One region of the Oceanobacillus sp. FSL W7-1293 genome, then DNA from elsewhere that is predicted to be linked to it. Evidence: riboswitches for the same ligand, from Rfam matches in the RefSeq annotation. Region 1 holds a riboswitch; the other holds the start of a gene.
The links. A riboswitch is a leader RNA that binds a small molecule or an ion and turns the genes downstream of it on or off. The one in region 1 is predicted to bind lysine.
Positions count from the first base shown of each region.

Region 1 (7,552 bases):
CCCTATACGGCTATTTTAGATACGCCGGGAATCGATGCTGCAGATGACGTGGACCGGATGCTGACAGAAGCTTCTCTTCATTTATCCGATTATCTTATTTATGTAACGGATTATAACCATGTGCAATCCGAAGTGAATCTATTATTTTTACAGGCAATGCAGGAAAATGAGCTGCCATTTATGATTGTTATCAACCAGATAGATAAGCATAATGAAGCAGAATTGCCTTTTGTCGAATTTGATAAAAAAATTAAACAAACGTTTGATCAATGGAATCTGCACCCTTCTTCCATTTTCTACACATCTCTTAAAAATCCGGAAGCACCGCACAATGAGTGGTCAGAGCTGAAAGATACCGTGTTTCATATGCTGCAATCGAAGCATGAGTATATGACGATGGAGGCGAGCATTCGACAAATTGTGCGTGATCATAAAGAAAAGGTGCATCGGGAAATATCGAATCAGAAAGCATCCCTGGATGACGTTGATGAAGCATCGTTGGCTCAGAAAATAGAAAGCTTAACAAACGAAATTGAAAATCTGGAGCAGCAGCCGGAAAAGATAGCAGCCGGTTTTTTAACGGAGGTGGATCAGACTGCGAAAAATGCTTATCTGATGCCAGCTGATTTAAGAGAGCTTGCGAAGGAATATTTAGAATCTGTACAGCCTGATTTTAAGGTCGGCGGGTTATTCACTAGCAGCAAAAAAACAAAAGAAGCTAAATTAGAACGAAAACAAAATTTCATGGAAGCTTTAGAAAAGAATGTCGAGACAACATTAAAATGGAAGCTTCGTGATAAGTGGTATGAGTATATTGAAAGCAATCAGCTCGATTCTTCCTATCAGGAAAAAGGAGTTTCTTTCCTGGAATGGACGTTAAGTGAAGAGCTGCTGGAAAATAATTTGCGTAAAGGAGCTACGATAAACGGCGACTATGTTTTAAATTATACAAATGAAATTGCAGCCAGTTTAAAATCATATTTTAAGAAACAGATGAGACAGCTGGCTAATGAAGTGAAAAAAGAACTTGAAAATAAAAATGAGAGTAAATTAAATGAGTTAAAACAAGCATTGGAGGAATGGCAGAAGAAAGCGTCAGAACGAGAGGCTAATCAGACGCTTGATAAGGAAAAGGCAGCTTATTTCAACCATTTAGATGAGGCGGAAGAACACCCGGAAGTGCCGGCAGAAATTATTACGGAAATGAAGGAGGAGCTGGAAGCCCGCCAAGTGATTCCAGAGCAGGGTACAGCTGCTTTGGAAATATCTAATGAGGAAATACCGGCAGATAAGCCTGAAGAGGAACAAGAAGCCTTAGAGAAAGAGAAGGAATGGCATGATAATACAGCTCAGGATGTCGTCGATGATATTGATCATGTATTACAGCTGATTCAATTGCCGGGCTTCGAAAGCTACCAGCAGGATTTAAAGAAACGAAAAATTTCTCTGACAGAGCGTTCCTATACGATTGCTTTATTTGGTGCCTTCAGTGCCGGGAAATCATCCTTTGCCAATGCCATTCTTGGGGAACGTGTCTTGCCGGTTTCCCCGAATCCGACAACCGCTGCGGTCAATCGGATTCGTCCGGTTACCAGTGAAAATCAGCACCGGGATGTTATTGTAACCTTTAAATCCGAGGAAATGCTGGCCGACGATATTCAAACACTGGCAAAAGAATGTGAACCGCCGGAAGCTTCTCTGGACGAGCTGATTACATGGCTGAAAACAGAAAAAGTACTGACAGATACGCGTTTGCCAAAAATGTATCAGGCATATTTACGTGCCATGCTGGAAGGGTATGTAGAGGCAAAACCGGCAATTGGTGCCTCGAAAAAAATAACCTTCGATGATTTTGAGTCGTATGTGACAGATGAAGAAAAAGCGTGTTATATTGCATCGATGGATCTTTTTTATGATTGTGAAGTGACAAGACAGGGAATTACGCTTGTGGACACGCCGGGGGCGGATTCGATCAATGCCAGACATACCAATGTATCCTTTGAATATATCAAGCATGCGGATGCTATTTTATATGTTACCTATTATAATCATGCTTTATCTCGTGCAGATAAAGATTTTCTGATGCAGCTGGGGCGTGTAAAGGATGTATTTGAACTGGATAAAATGTTCTTCATCGTCAATGCCGCAGACCTTGCCAGCAATCCGGCAGAATTAAATATGGTAACCACTTATGTTAAAGAACAATTAGCGCAATTGGGAATTCGTTTTCCGCGTCTTTACCCAGTTTCCAGCAAGCTTTCTTTGGCAGAAAAAACAGCCCAGAAGACCTTGAACGAACAGATGCAGGCTTTTGAAACACGGTTCTATGACTTTATTCACCATGATTTAACTGCCCTTGCGAAAAGAGCTGCAATCAGCGATATCGAACGTTCCGGGGAGGCATTGGACCAATTTATCCAATCCTTAAAACTGGATCAATCTGCAAAAACGAAACGGAAAGAAACATTAGAGAATGCGTATCAGCAACTTGTTCAACATGTAGAAAAACGGGATATCTCTTCGACCGAAAATCGCTGGCATCAGAAATTAGAAAAGCAAACGTACTTTTTGAATGGACGTTTTACCATCCGTTTCCATGACCTGTTTAAAGAAATTTATAACCCGACAACCATTACAGAGTCTGGAAAAACGGGACGGGAACAGCTCACAAAGCAATTTGAACAGCTGGTTCAGTACATGGAATCTGAATTGCATCAGGAATTATTAGCGATTTCTTTACGGATAGAACAGCTGTTAAAAAGCTTATTAAAAACCAATCAGCAAGAAATGATTGAGGAAGCAAAAAAACTGGATCCGGTTTTTTCCATTTCGGATTGGGATATGGCGGCTTTTGACACACCGGATATAACGATAAAACTATCGATCAACAAGCAGAATGAGCTGCAAAAATTATTTGCTAAGTTTAAAGATACGAAAACCTTCTTTGTTCAGAATCAAAAAGAAGAAATCAAAGAACAGCTTTATACAATTATTGAACCAAACATCCTGGCATTTGTAGAAGAAGGCGGGAGGTTAATTCAGTCTTCTTACCAAGCGCAGTGGGATAAAGGAATAGAACAGGAAAAAACAACGCTTGTACATGAAGCGGATGTCCTTTATCAGCAATTTATTGACCGTCTGTTTGTAGAGGTGGATATGGATTATTTAATGAAAACGAAACAACAGATGGATGTTATCCTGACTGTATACAGAGAGGAAGGAAATGAAGCATGACAACAAAAAAAGTTTTATTAGTAGATGGCATGGCGCTCCTGTTTAGGGGCTTCTTCGCCACTTCTTTCCGCGGAAATTTTATGTATAATTCAAAAGGAGTTCCGACAAACGGAGTTTATCAGTTTTTACGTTATTTAACAGATGCTATTCATACATTTGAGCCGTCTCATGTGGTTTGCTGCTGGGACATGGGGAGCAAAACCTTCCGCACAGAAATGTATAACGGCTATAAAGCCAATCGGGATGAGCCGCCGGTGGAACTGATTCCGCAGTTTGATTTAGTAAAAGAAGTAGTAGAATCCTTTGATATTCCTAATATCGGTTTAGAAAACTTTGAAGCGGATGATTGCATGGGGACGCTTGCCAATATGTATAATCCGGAAAATGACGTGTTTATTCTGTCAGGAGATCAGGATTTGCTGCAATTAGTCAAGGAGAATATCCGCGTAATTATTATGCGGAAAGGCCAGGGGAACTATGAAGTCTTTGATAAAGATAACTTCTATGAGAAAAAAGCACTTACTCCTGCGCAAATTATAGATTTAAAAGGGTTAATGGGAGACTCCTCGGATAATTATCCAGGGGTAAAAGGAATCGGAGAAAAAACAGCCTTGAAATTATTACAGGAATTCGGAACCATTGATGAATTAGTAAATAATATAGAAAAGCTTCCAAAAGGGGTGCAAAATAAATTACAGACAGATATGGATATGCTCTATTTATCCCGGACGCTTGCCGAGATTAAATGTGACGTGCCAATTAGCTGTGATTTAGAGGATTCTAAATGGAATTTTAAAGAAGAGAAAGTGACATCAGCACTAGATAAGCTGGAATGGAAGCATGTAGACCGGTTACTGGCACCTATAAAGGATCAAACATCTATATCGTTTTAATTTATCTTCAGAATGAAATGGGGGGTATCTTGTATACCTGTTAGGGGTACGGTGGATACCCCTCTTTTCGCTGTTTTTATAATTCTTGTTTGAAAAAGAATATTCACAGCCTGTAAGCATATATAGATTGTTCAAGGGAGCAAAAAACATGTTGTTCTTAATAAAGAACTAATGTGGAGTCAGTATAAGTTTTCCTTATTGTTAAATAATTAGCAGAAACGGATTGCTGAAGTTTGGTATAAAGTCATACAAAAGCTATAATAAAAGAAGGAATATTGTTCGAATGAATGGGGGAATTGAATGTATTTTAAATCAAAGAAGGATAAATGGATGGCGATCGTTCTCTGGGCTATTGTGATTAGCGGGGTGCTCATTCCCCTATTCAGGGGCCAGGTAATCAATGTAGCGATTATGCTGCTGTTATGCGGTATATTGCTCTGGTTCTGGTTCCGCACGGGGTATAAAATTGATAGAGACCGGTTAATTGTTTATTATGGCCCTATCCGGCAAACGATTTATATAGAAAATATGGAATTGATTCTTCAATCTAAGATGCCGCTAATTGCACCGGCATTATCATTGGACCGTATCCAGATTCGAAGCGGAAAATATGATCTGATAGCTATTTCGCCCAAGGATAAGCTTGCTTTTGTAGAAGAATTGGCGAAGTTAAATCCAAATATTTCAGTAGATAAACGTTTATTAAAGGATGAGGAAGGAGAATAAAGAATGAGAGTAGCGGATAATATTACAGAGCTCGTGGGAGATACTCCTATGATAACACTAAATAAACTGCAGCCTGAAAATGCTGCAAAGATATATGTGAAACTGGAAATGTTTAATCCAAGCGGCAGTGTGAAGGACCGGGCTGCAGTGCATATGATTCATATTGCTGAGCAGGAAGGACTGATAAAGGCCGGAGATACGATTATTGAGCCGACAAGCGGAAATACAGGAATCGGATTGGCCATGGCTGCCTCTGCAAAGGGATATCAGGCGATTCTGGTAATGCCGGATAATAGTACGCAGGAAAGACGAAATCTTTTGAAAGCATATGGAGCCAAGGTAGTTTTAACGCCAAGCAGTGAAAAAATGCCGGGTGCTATTCAAAAAGCATTAGAATTGCAACAAGAAATACCAAACAGTTTTATTCCACAGCAATTTAAAAATATAGCAAATCCGGATGCGCATCGTAATACAACAGCTTTGGAGATTTTAAATGATTTGAATCATCAATTGGATGCGTTTGTTTGTACTGCGGGTACAGGAGGAACTGTAACAGGTACAGGAGAATCGCTAAGATCTTATATTCCGGATTTGCATATTGCAGTTGTGGAGCCTAAAGGTTCTCCTGTACTATCCGGCGGAGAGCCTGGTTCGCATAAATTGGTGGGAACGAGTCCGGGTTTTGTGCCTGAAATCTTAAACACATCGGTTTATGATGAAATCATTCAGATCAATGATGAGCAGGCATTAAGTTTGTTAAAAGAGCTTGCCCAGAAGGAAGGCTTGTTCCTCGGACCGTCTGGAGCAGCAGCTGTTTATGCAGCCACAGAAGTCGCCAAGCGTCTGAATCCTGAGCAAAAGGTGGTTTGTATCGCACCTGACACCGGAGAAAGATACCTGTCCATGGACTTTCTGCAAGAGGAAGAATAGAGGGGCGGGGGAATCACCTATTTTTTTATTTTGCATAGTTTACCAGTAAAGAAGCTTCATCATGATTTTTTAACACCATGGAGGATGCGCACGCTGTAAAGCTTTTTTGGCTCTTTTGAAAAAACCTCTATTTTTCAATTGTGTTTCTCTGTTATTCTTGCTATAATACAGACAAATTCATTATTCATAGGTGAACGGTAGAGGTGCAAAAACCATTAGTAAATATGCTGAGACAGAATAGGCTGACGATGAAGCATATGGAAAGGGGAATTTGCCGAAGTATAATAAGCCTTATTCTTATTATACTGGTACTGGGATTAAATAAATCCAGTGCTGTCATATAGGAAACTATGTGGAGGGCTATCAGCTGAGAGGACATTAAGTGTTTAAGCAGCAGCGGTCTCCGTTGGTGCTTTTTATTTTGTGGAAATAGTTTAAGTAATGCATGGTGATAAGAAAAAAGGAATCAGGAAAAATGGAAATAAACAATAACAGGGATTCTGCTTATCTTTATTACTTTCCACCCTCTAGTTTTTTTGGCACTTTACTCCGGTGCTATCCGTCTATTTTTCATCAAAGAATGTTGATATTATATAAAGGGTGTGTTGTTATGAATTTTGGAAAAGTGGTTACGGCGATGGTAACGCCATTTAACGAACAGCAGGAAATTGATTACGAGGCATTAGATCAGTTAATCGAGCATCTTATCGAAAACGGTTCAGACGGATTGGTGGTAGCTGGAACAACTGGAGAGTCACCGACTTTATCAGATGAAGAAAAACTGGCATTATTTTCACATACGGTACAAAAAGTAAATGGAAGAATTTCAGTAATTGCGGGCACCGGGTCTAATCAGACGAAAGGGTCTATTGCGTTATCACAAGCAGCTGAAAAAACTGGTGTGGATGCGATTATGCTTGTAACGCCTTATTATAATAAACCTTCTCAGGACGGTTTATATGAGCATTTTAAAACAGTGGCTGATTCCGTTCAGCTGCCGGTCATGCTATATAATGTGCCTGGCAGAACTTCTGTTGATTTGGCAGCAGAAACCGTTATTCGTTTGTCAGCGGTTGATAATATTGTGGCAATCAAAGATGCAAGCGGCAATATGGATAAGATAACTGAAATGGCGGCCCAAACAGATGCAAGCTTTTCTGTATACAGCGGGGAAGACGCTTTGACCCTTCCGTCTCTTGCAGTTGGAGCTATAGGCATTGTTTCGGTTTCCGGGCATGTTATCGGCAATGAAATGCAAGAAATGATTGCTGCATATGAGCAGGGAGCCGTGAAAAAAGCTGCTTCGATTCATCAGCGAATCCTGCCGGTCATGCAGGAAATGTTTGCGGCACCGAGTCCAGCTCCTGTAAAAGCAGCATTAAATCGGAATGGTGTCCATGTCGGCGGCGTCCGCTTGCCGCTGCTTCCATTAAATGATGAGCAGCTGCAAGCGTTGAACCATAAACTAGCGTTATTAGAGCAAGTGAAATAATCCTGTTGAAAACCTCTCTGACAATGGTTAGAGAGGTTTTTTGACGGGAATTTTTCGGCAGCATGATAAGCTAATTTCAAAAAACACTCCACAATACCTAACAAATGTTTAAAATGAAGTGGTAAAATATGATATATATCAACTTGAAAAAAGAGAAGGGGCGGGGAGTGGATGAAAGAAACATTGATTCAAGCAGATGACAGCATTACGCTTTGGGGAATTATCATTATCTGGGCATCTGTCAGTATTTTTTTAGAACAGCGTTACAGCTGGGCTT
Region 1 covers NZ_CP150212.1:2,281,129-2,288,680, forward strand. Annotated here, with positions in the region: gene MKY65_RS11190 (dynamin family protein) at 1-3,234, shown strand, start outside; gene MKY65_RS11195 (5'-3' exonuclease) at 3,231-4,127, shown strand; gene MKY65_RS11200 (PH domain-containing protein) at 4,428-4,853, shown strand; gene cysK (cysteine synthase A) at 4,857-5,783, shown strand; lysine riboswitch at 5,974-6,154, shown strand; gene dapA (4-hydroxy-tetrahydrodipicolinate synthase) at 6,394-7,275, shown strand; gene MKY65_RS11215 (DUF819 family protein) at 7,447-7,552, shown strand, end outside.

Region 2 (7,552 bases), 1.2 Mb from region 1:
ATGGGGAGATCGCCGCGGTTTTGGGGGCTTGCGTATTCATGAGGGTACCGATATTTTTGCATCTTACGGTGTTCCAGTCCGCTCAACGACCTACGGGGTGGTCGAAATGATGGGATGGAACTTATATGGAGGCTGGCGTATCGGTATACGGGATATCTATAATATTTATCATTATTATGGACATATGAGCGGCTATGAGGATGATGTAAAAGTAGGCCAGGTAGTAAAACCAGGAGACGTGTTAGGAAGCGTCGGATCTACTGGTTACGGCCCTCCTGGAACTTCTGGAAAATTCCCGCCGCACCTGCATTATGGCATGTACAAAGATAATGGATACAGTGAATTTTCATTTGATCCTTACCCTTATATCTCGAAATGGGAACGGATGGAGAAAAATAATTAATAACAACCCTATCCGTGAAAAAAGGTGTGTATCCCAGTTGTTAAACAGGATACACACCCTTTAAAAATGAATTCAGAATGACACTTCACTTACCCTTTACTTTTTTGCACAGCATTCCAAATACTAGCTGCTAACCCGCCCCATATAACAACAATACCGATGATCATTACAATGATAGCTGAAGTACCCATACGCATCTTCCCCCCTATTTATCTTCATAATCAGATAGAGAATTTTCTGACTTCCATTTCAAAGCTGCCAGGATAATTCCAAGAACTAACACACCTACTACTACGGCCCAGCCTGTATTATTGATAAAGGCATTAGAGTAATTTTCGTAGTTCCCAGTATCTGTATCAAACTCTCTTAATAAATTCTGCTTAAACAGCCCAAACATCATATAGCCCATAACTACTGGTGTAATCATAGCTAAGCTGATTGTCCACCAGGAACCTAAACGGATATCTGAAATTTCATTGGCATGATTTTTAAGCATATTGGTTTTACGAAGAATCCAGGCAATCAGGACAACTTCGACAAGACCAATCATGGCAACTCCAAACTGATTAATGAAATAATCGACATTATCTAAGAAGTACAAGCCTCCTCTAGAAGCATATAACAAGGAAATCAATGCCGCGAGTCCGCCTCCAAAAAGAACTGCTCTTGATCGTGTGATTTTAAACTTATCTACCAATGCTGCTACATACGCTTCTGTAATGGACATAAGAGATGTAATTCCGGCAAGCGTCAGAGAGATAAAGAAGAGCGCTCCGAACAATCCATTAAATGCCGGCAATTCATTGATAATGGCCGGGAAGACAACAAACGCAAGACCGACCCCGCCAGCTACGACATCATCCACACTGACACCGGCAGAAAATGCCATAAATCCTAATATTCCAAATACCCCAATTCCCGCTAATAATTCAAAGCCGGAATTTCCAAAACCAACAATAAATGCATTATTGGTAATATCAGATTTTTTAGGGAGATAACTTGAATACGTAATCATAATTGCAAAAGCAATCGATAAACTGAAGAAAATTTGTCCATATGCTGCAATCCATACACTTGGTGACAAAATTTGACTGAAATCAGGTGTAAAGAAGGCATTCAATCCATCCATCGCTCCGGGCAGCGTGACTGCTCTTATTACAATAATAATAAATACGATGAAAAGCAAAGGAATAAAAATCCGGTTTGCAACCTCTATACCTTTTTTCACACCGCGGAATAAAATTCCCAGCACCAATATCCAAACAATCACTAACGGAATGACTACTCCGGGTACCAACCCGCCTATTTCCCCAGGAATCTCCGCCAATTGCAGATGCTCACCAAATAGAAACCCTTCTGTATCTTCTCCCCAAGACAAATTAAAAGAAAAAATAGAATAGGATATTGCCCAGGCAATAATTACGGAATAATATGTTGAAATAACAAAAGCAACAAGTACTGCCCACCATCCAATAAACTCCGTTTTCTTATTCATCTTTCGGAATGTCAAAGGTGCAGAACCCCGATACTTTTGACCCATAGTAAATTCCATAATTAAAATTGGAATACCGGCAGTCAGTAAAGCAAATAAATAAGGAATAAAAAATGCACCGCCCCCATTTTCATAAGCAACAGCTGGAAAGCGCCATATATTTCCTAATCCGATTGCTGACCCGACAGCTGCTAAAATAAACCCGGCTCTTGTTCCCCATTGCGATCGACTCTCCATTCATCATAACCCCCTTTTTTAATGAATAACAATAGAACGAAAGCATATTAAATAAGAATAATAACAAAAATCATTACTTTCAGACTATTTAACTTGTATTATAACTTTTCTGACATTTTTGTCAAATATCTAATTATGGTAATGGCAGGATTTAATTGCAATACCCTTATTACATCATAAAACGAAACTTCATTCAGTGGGATTTTTTTCTTTTCTGCCACTGAATGATTAGTTGCGTGATAAAAAGCTTGGAATACTAAAATGTATTCCAAGCCTTCTGTTAAGATGCCTTCTTTTTATCTTTATTGATCAGGGAATGAGTAATCCAGACAATTCCGGCCAAAAGAACAAGCGTTACAGCTAAAGCTAGCCACGTAGAATGGGTCAGTCCAATAACGAAGAAACCGAATAAAGCAGTAAACGCTGCTATCAAAGCATATGGCATCTGCGTAATAACATGGTCGATATGGTGTGCTCCTGCTCCAGTTGCCGATAAAACAGTTGTATCTGAGATTGGTGAACAATGATCTCCAAATACGGCCCCGGCAAGTACAGCTGCTAGTGCAGGCAATAATAAAGCCATATCTGTATTTACCATAATTTCTGCAGCAATCGGAAGCATAATACCAAAGGTTCCCCACGATGAACCTGTTGCTAAAGCCATTAAGCCTGCAATCAGGAATAAAATAGCCGGAAGCAGCCCCGCAGAAATGGATGAATTATTAACCAGACCTGCTAAATAACTCCCTGTCTCCAATGCACTGATAATGGAGCCGATCATCCAGGCAAGAATAAGAATATTGATTGCCGGGATCATGGTTTTAAAACCTTCCATAAAAATATGTCCCATATCAGAACGCGGTTTCCTTTGCATAAAGTGAAAGATAACAGAAGTAAGTACTGCTGCAATACCACCTATAATTAAGGACAAATTAACATCCGTATTTGCAAAGGCGTCAATAATAGATGCACTTTCTTCTGTTTCCATTATCCCCGTTCCAATCATAGAAATAACTGTAACGATAAATAAGACAACAATTGGGATAATCAAATGAAATACTTTTCCATCTTTATGCGGATTAAATATATCACCTAAATCGCCAGATACTTGATTTCTTTTCGGGTCCAGCAATTCTCCTTTTTCCATTGCTCTTCTTTCGTGCGTACGCATCGGACCGATATCAAAATGAAAATAAGCCACGATAAACACGAGAACAATCGAAGCAATCGCGTAAAAGTTTAATGGTATCATTTGTATAAATGCTTCAATCGGCTGCAAATTTGTAATTCCATTTGCTGCAAATAACCCGCCTAAAATACCAATAATATAGGCTCCCCAGCTTGATATAGGTGCGATTACGGTAACGGGAGCAGAACTGGAATCAATGTAATATGCCAGTTTCGCCCGGGAAATTTTTTGCCTGTCTGTTACAGGTCTTGCAATCTGTCCAACTGCTAAACTGTTAAAATAGTCATCTATAAAAATAATCAATCCAATTATAGCAGTCATGATTTCCGCACCGGTACGTGTTTTCACCCGACGCAGCATCCAATCTCCAAAAGCTTTAGCCCCGCCAGAAGCTTGGAGAAACGCAGTAAGCACACCCAGAAAGAGAAGAAAACTGATTAATAATAAATTCCCCGTTTCCAATGCGCCATCTGCATAAAAAATAGTATAGAATACCGTCCATACCTCTTTTATTGCTTCCCATATATGGAAATCATTTAATAATAATGCTCCCACAACAATCCCTGTCCCTATTGAGATGAGAACTTTTCTTGTTAACAACACTAATATCAGCATGACAATTGCAGGTATCAGTGACCAAAACGTACCTTCCATGTTAAGACCTCCAACGATTTATTTTCGAGCTGAGTATTTAAACATTTTGAATAAGGTCAACGACGCGTAATGAATAATGGAAACTGCAGTTCCTTTTGAAATAATTACGTGCATATAACCGATTCGAAATAGGAAAGTAAGGCACAGGGATATCTATCATACTCAAGTACTGTTTCACAGTAAAAACATATACAAATTACCCTCTAAAAACGCAAAAAAACAATGATAGAAAATAACCTATCATTGTTTCACCAATTCACGTTATCCTCCATTTCGATCAGTAGTTCTCCATGTAAATCATTACATGACAGCATATTACTTTTTCAGTAGTACGCCAGCAATATAAAGCATGACCTCTTTATACACTTCGGCAAACTATCCTTTTTCCAGCAATCTTCGTTGTCATTCTCCTGCCGGATACTCATCTAATCTGCACCTCTACCTCACCGATCTGATAAGGTTTTTATTCAATTATAAATAGCTTCTCAACTAATTTGTACTATACTACATATTCAGTCGCTCTGCAAATCATCTTTTGGAACGGCAATATCAGGAGTATTTCCGTCCCCGCCATAGAAATCGGGCACTTTCCCCATTATTGCGCCCCCATCCAAATAGAGTTCAGTATGTACAGTTCTTACTTCAGATGTAAATGGTACAATGATTTGCACGTCGGCTTCTACGTTAATATACAGGGATACCCAAGCTCCATTAATGCCAAACTCTTCTTCTTCGCTGACCACATTTGTCCGGACTGCACCAACTACTTCCATATTGATTGGAATTTTGGGACCTAAATTGGCCAGTACAGAATTTCCTGTTATTTGTCCTAATGGAATTTCAATCAGCGTAGGATCGACCTGCACCCTGCCATCAGCACCGCCCTCATAGTCATAGGGCTCATGCAGATTATGCTCAAAATCAAGCTGTTCTCCCCGGTTCACATACGTAAAAAACTCCTCTACTCTGTCCGTAGCTACCCTGTTAATTTCACTGATAACTGCAGGATTTCGATTATACGTTACCAAATTTCCTTCATTGTCATAGGTGATATTCAGCATATCCTCAAATCCATATTCCTCTACATAATACACAGCGGAGTTAATCGCTCTCGTAGCAAATTCATCCGCTTTTCGTTTGGCAATATCAATAACAATCGGTTCAATTTTGACGTTAATTAAATAAAAACTGAAGCCCACCACTGCAAAGAATAAAATTAACGTCAGCATCAGAATGGAGCGCCGAGAGGGAGGCATTCTTCTTTTTCTTCCCGTTCGCTTTCGAAATCGATATCGTTTTTTAAATTTCAATGCAACAACCCCCTTCGTAATAATTTATGCAATTATGGAAGGGAATTAGAACAAAGGAAAACAGATTGGTTTTACCTACAAAAAAACACTTCTTTCGTTCTGTACTATAAGTCAGTACGAACAAAAGAAGTGTCTTTTCTTGTATTATGATATTTTAAGCAATGCTTCTTTTCCGGTCATCCCGACTTCCCAGCCGTGCTCCTTCGATGCATCTGTTATTTTCTGCAACGGAGCGTTCAGCAATTGATCAATGGTTCTTACTCCCATTGCCCGGCCGGCGATAACGTTTCTTTCTTTCAGCTTAGGTATTTCATTAAAAATATCCACATCGAGCGCTGCACACATAATATACCCTACATCATTGCTGATTGTTAATAAGGTTGTTTGCGGCAATTCCACACTTACTGCTGTAAAAATAATTCCATCCACCTCAAGAGGTTCTACCGTAATCATAAAAATGCCCCCTCTGTTTTTCTCTCGTGATAAGTGTATGCAGAGGGGCAAAAGAACGTCACAAATAAAACGGAACTTCACTCAGCGGGAGATTTTACCGACGGTTCTCCGTCATAGAATGGAAAATGAATCAATGCTGTTTAACTGCATACACTAATAAGTCACGCAAAAATTCCGGGACAAAATATTGTTTTTTTGCAGAACGGGCAATTTCCGGCAGGAGCTGGCCAAAAGTAAAAGTATCTGCAGTAGCAACATAGTATACCTTGTCAGGGTGAACGGGGTAACCATCTTCTGTATATACCCGCTTTACATACACCTCTCCATTTCGATGGAATGCAGTCTCGACCTGAATGCCTGAAAAAATCATTTTCCCTAAGATTTCCCCGCGGAAACCAAAACCCTTTAATTTTAATTCTGTAAAAGCAGGAGATAATGCCGCTCTGACCGTTTCTATGATTTGATCCCCCTTTAAATCCACAAGGACAGGATTGATTGGATGAGGGCAAATTCGGTGAATATCCCCTTTTGTGATTGCCCCGGCAGGAAGCGAATCTAACAACACGCCAGCATTCAGCATGGCGATATCTGCATTGGTCCATCTTCTTAGCACCTTTGTCAATGAATCAATAATAGGGGTTTCTGAAAACCAGTTTACTTCCAACGGTTTTTCAACACGTGCTACTGCCTGCCCCAGATAATGATTAGCCTGCTCTAATAATTGCTGTAAATGTTCTTCCGTCTCCAAATCCTTTACTGTATCCTGCAGGCTGATTGCCGCTGCATCTTTTGAGATAACTTTTTGCTTCTCATGATCCCAAATAATCTCTACCTCGCCGATATAGTAACAATGCTTTCCAGCTGCTGTAATCAAGGTCTGATTTACCAGATCGCCCTCTTTTAACAGATGATGCGTATGGCCGCCGATAATTACATCAATTTCCGGATAACGCCGGGAAATCTCCTGATCAACGGAAATTCCTAAATGAGAAAGAAGCACAATGATATCCGATTCTTTTTTCAAATCTTCTATATAGCGTTCAATGATGTCAAATTCATTTTCTACATGCCAGCCAAGCAGGTCGTAAAAGGCATTAAACGGTGCTGTTAAACCTAAGACACCTATCCGTATCCCGCTTTCCGTCATAAAGGAATGTGTACGCTTCAGCCAAAATGGCGTCAATTCATCTCTGCTGAATAAATTGCTGCAGACCACTTGAAAATCGGCCTTATCATATAATTGATATAATTCTTGATGGGAAAGCGTTATCCCCTCATTGTTTCCCAGCGTCACGATATCATAGCCTGCTTCATTCAGCAGTTCCACATTGGCCAGCCCGTTTGAAGCTTCTGTAATTGGATGGGACCGGTCAACATGATCTCCTATATCCATTGTAAAGACAGCTTCATTATTCTCTTTTCGCAGGCCCTGTTTTTCTTTTAAAAATGCTGTCACTCTAGGCCACTGTTCAAAATGACTATGTAAATCATTTGTATAGTAAAAGTAAACTTTCTCTTCAGACATACTTCATCGCCCCTAACCAATTCCTTGTAAAATCATGCGAATCCCCATAACAATTAATAAGATTCTCAAAAGCAGCTCTAAGAGCGAACTTAAAATTTTTTGATTGGTGAACGCACCCAGTTTGCCCCAATCCATTCCCCCGGTATAAAGAAAAGTACATATGCCCTCTCTATGTTGCCAAGCGCAACAGCAGGTATGATTTGAAATTTATATGTATATATTTCCGTTCCCATTTCCGCCTGGCGAAATTCTTTTTCAGAAGCATCTACATTTCGCGGCTTTTTTCCTT
Region 2 covers NZ_CP150212.1:3,515,985-3,523,536, forward strand. Annotated here, with positions in the region: gene MKY65_RS17200 (M23 family metallopeptidase) at 1-403, shown strand, start outside; gene MKY65_RS17205 (methionine/alanine import family NSS transporter small subunit) at 493-594, opposite strand; gene MKY65_RS17210 (sodium-dependent transporter) at 609-2,132, opposite strand; gene MKY65_RS17215 (Na+/H+ antiporter NhaC family protein) at 2,413-3,975, opposite strand; lysine riboswitch at 4,249-4,424, opposite strand; gene yunB (sporulation protein YunB) at 4,488-5,285, opposite strand; gene MKY65_RS17225 (DUF1805 domain-containing protein) at 5,430-5,738, opposite strand; gene MKY65_RS17230 (bifunctional UDP-sugar hydrolase/5'-nucleotidase) at 5,869-7,263, opposite strand; gene MKY65_RS17235 (hypothetical protein) at 7,353-7,552, opposite strand, start outside.
Region 2: another riboswitch for lysine. It lies ahead of MKY65_RS17215 (Na+/H+ antiporter NhaC family protein); the one in region 1 lies ahead of dapA (4-hydroxy-tetrahydrodipicolinate synthase).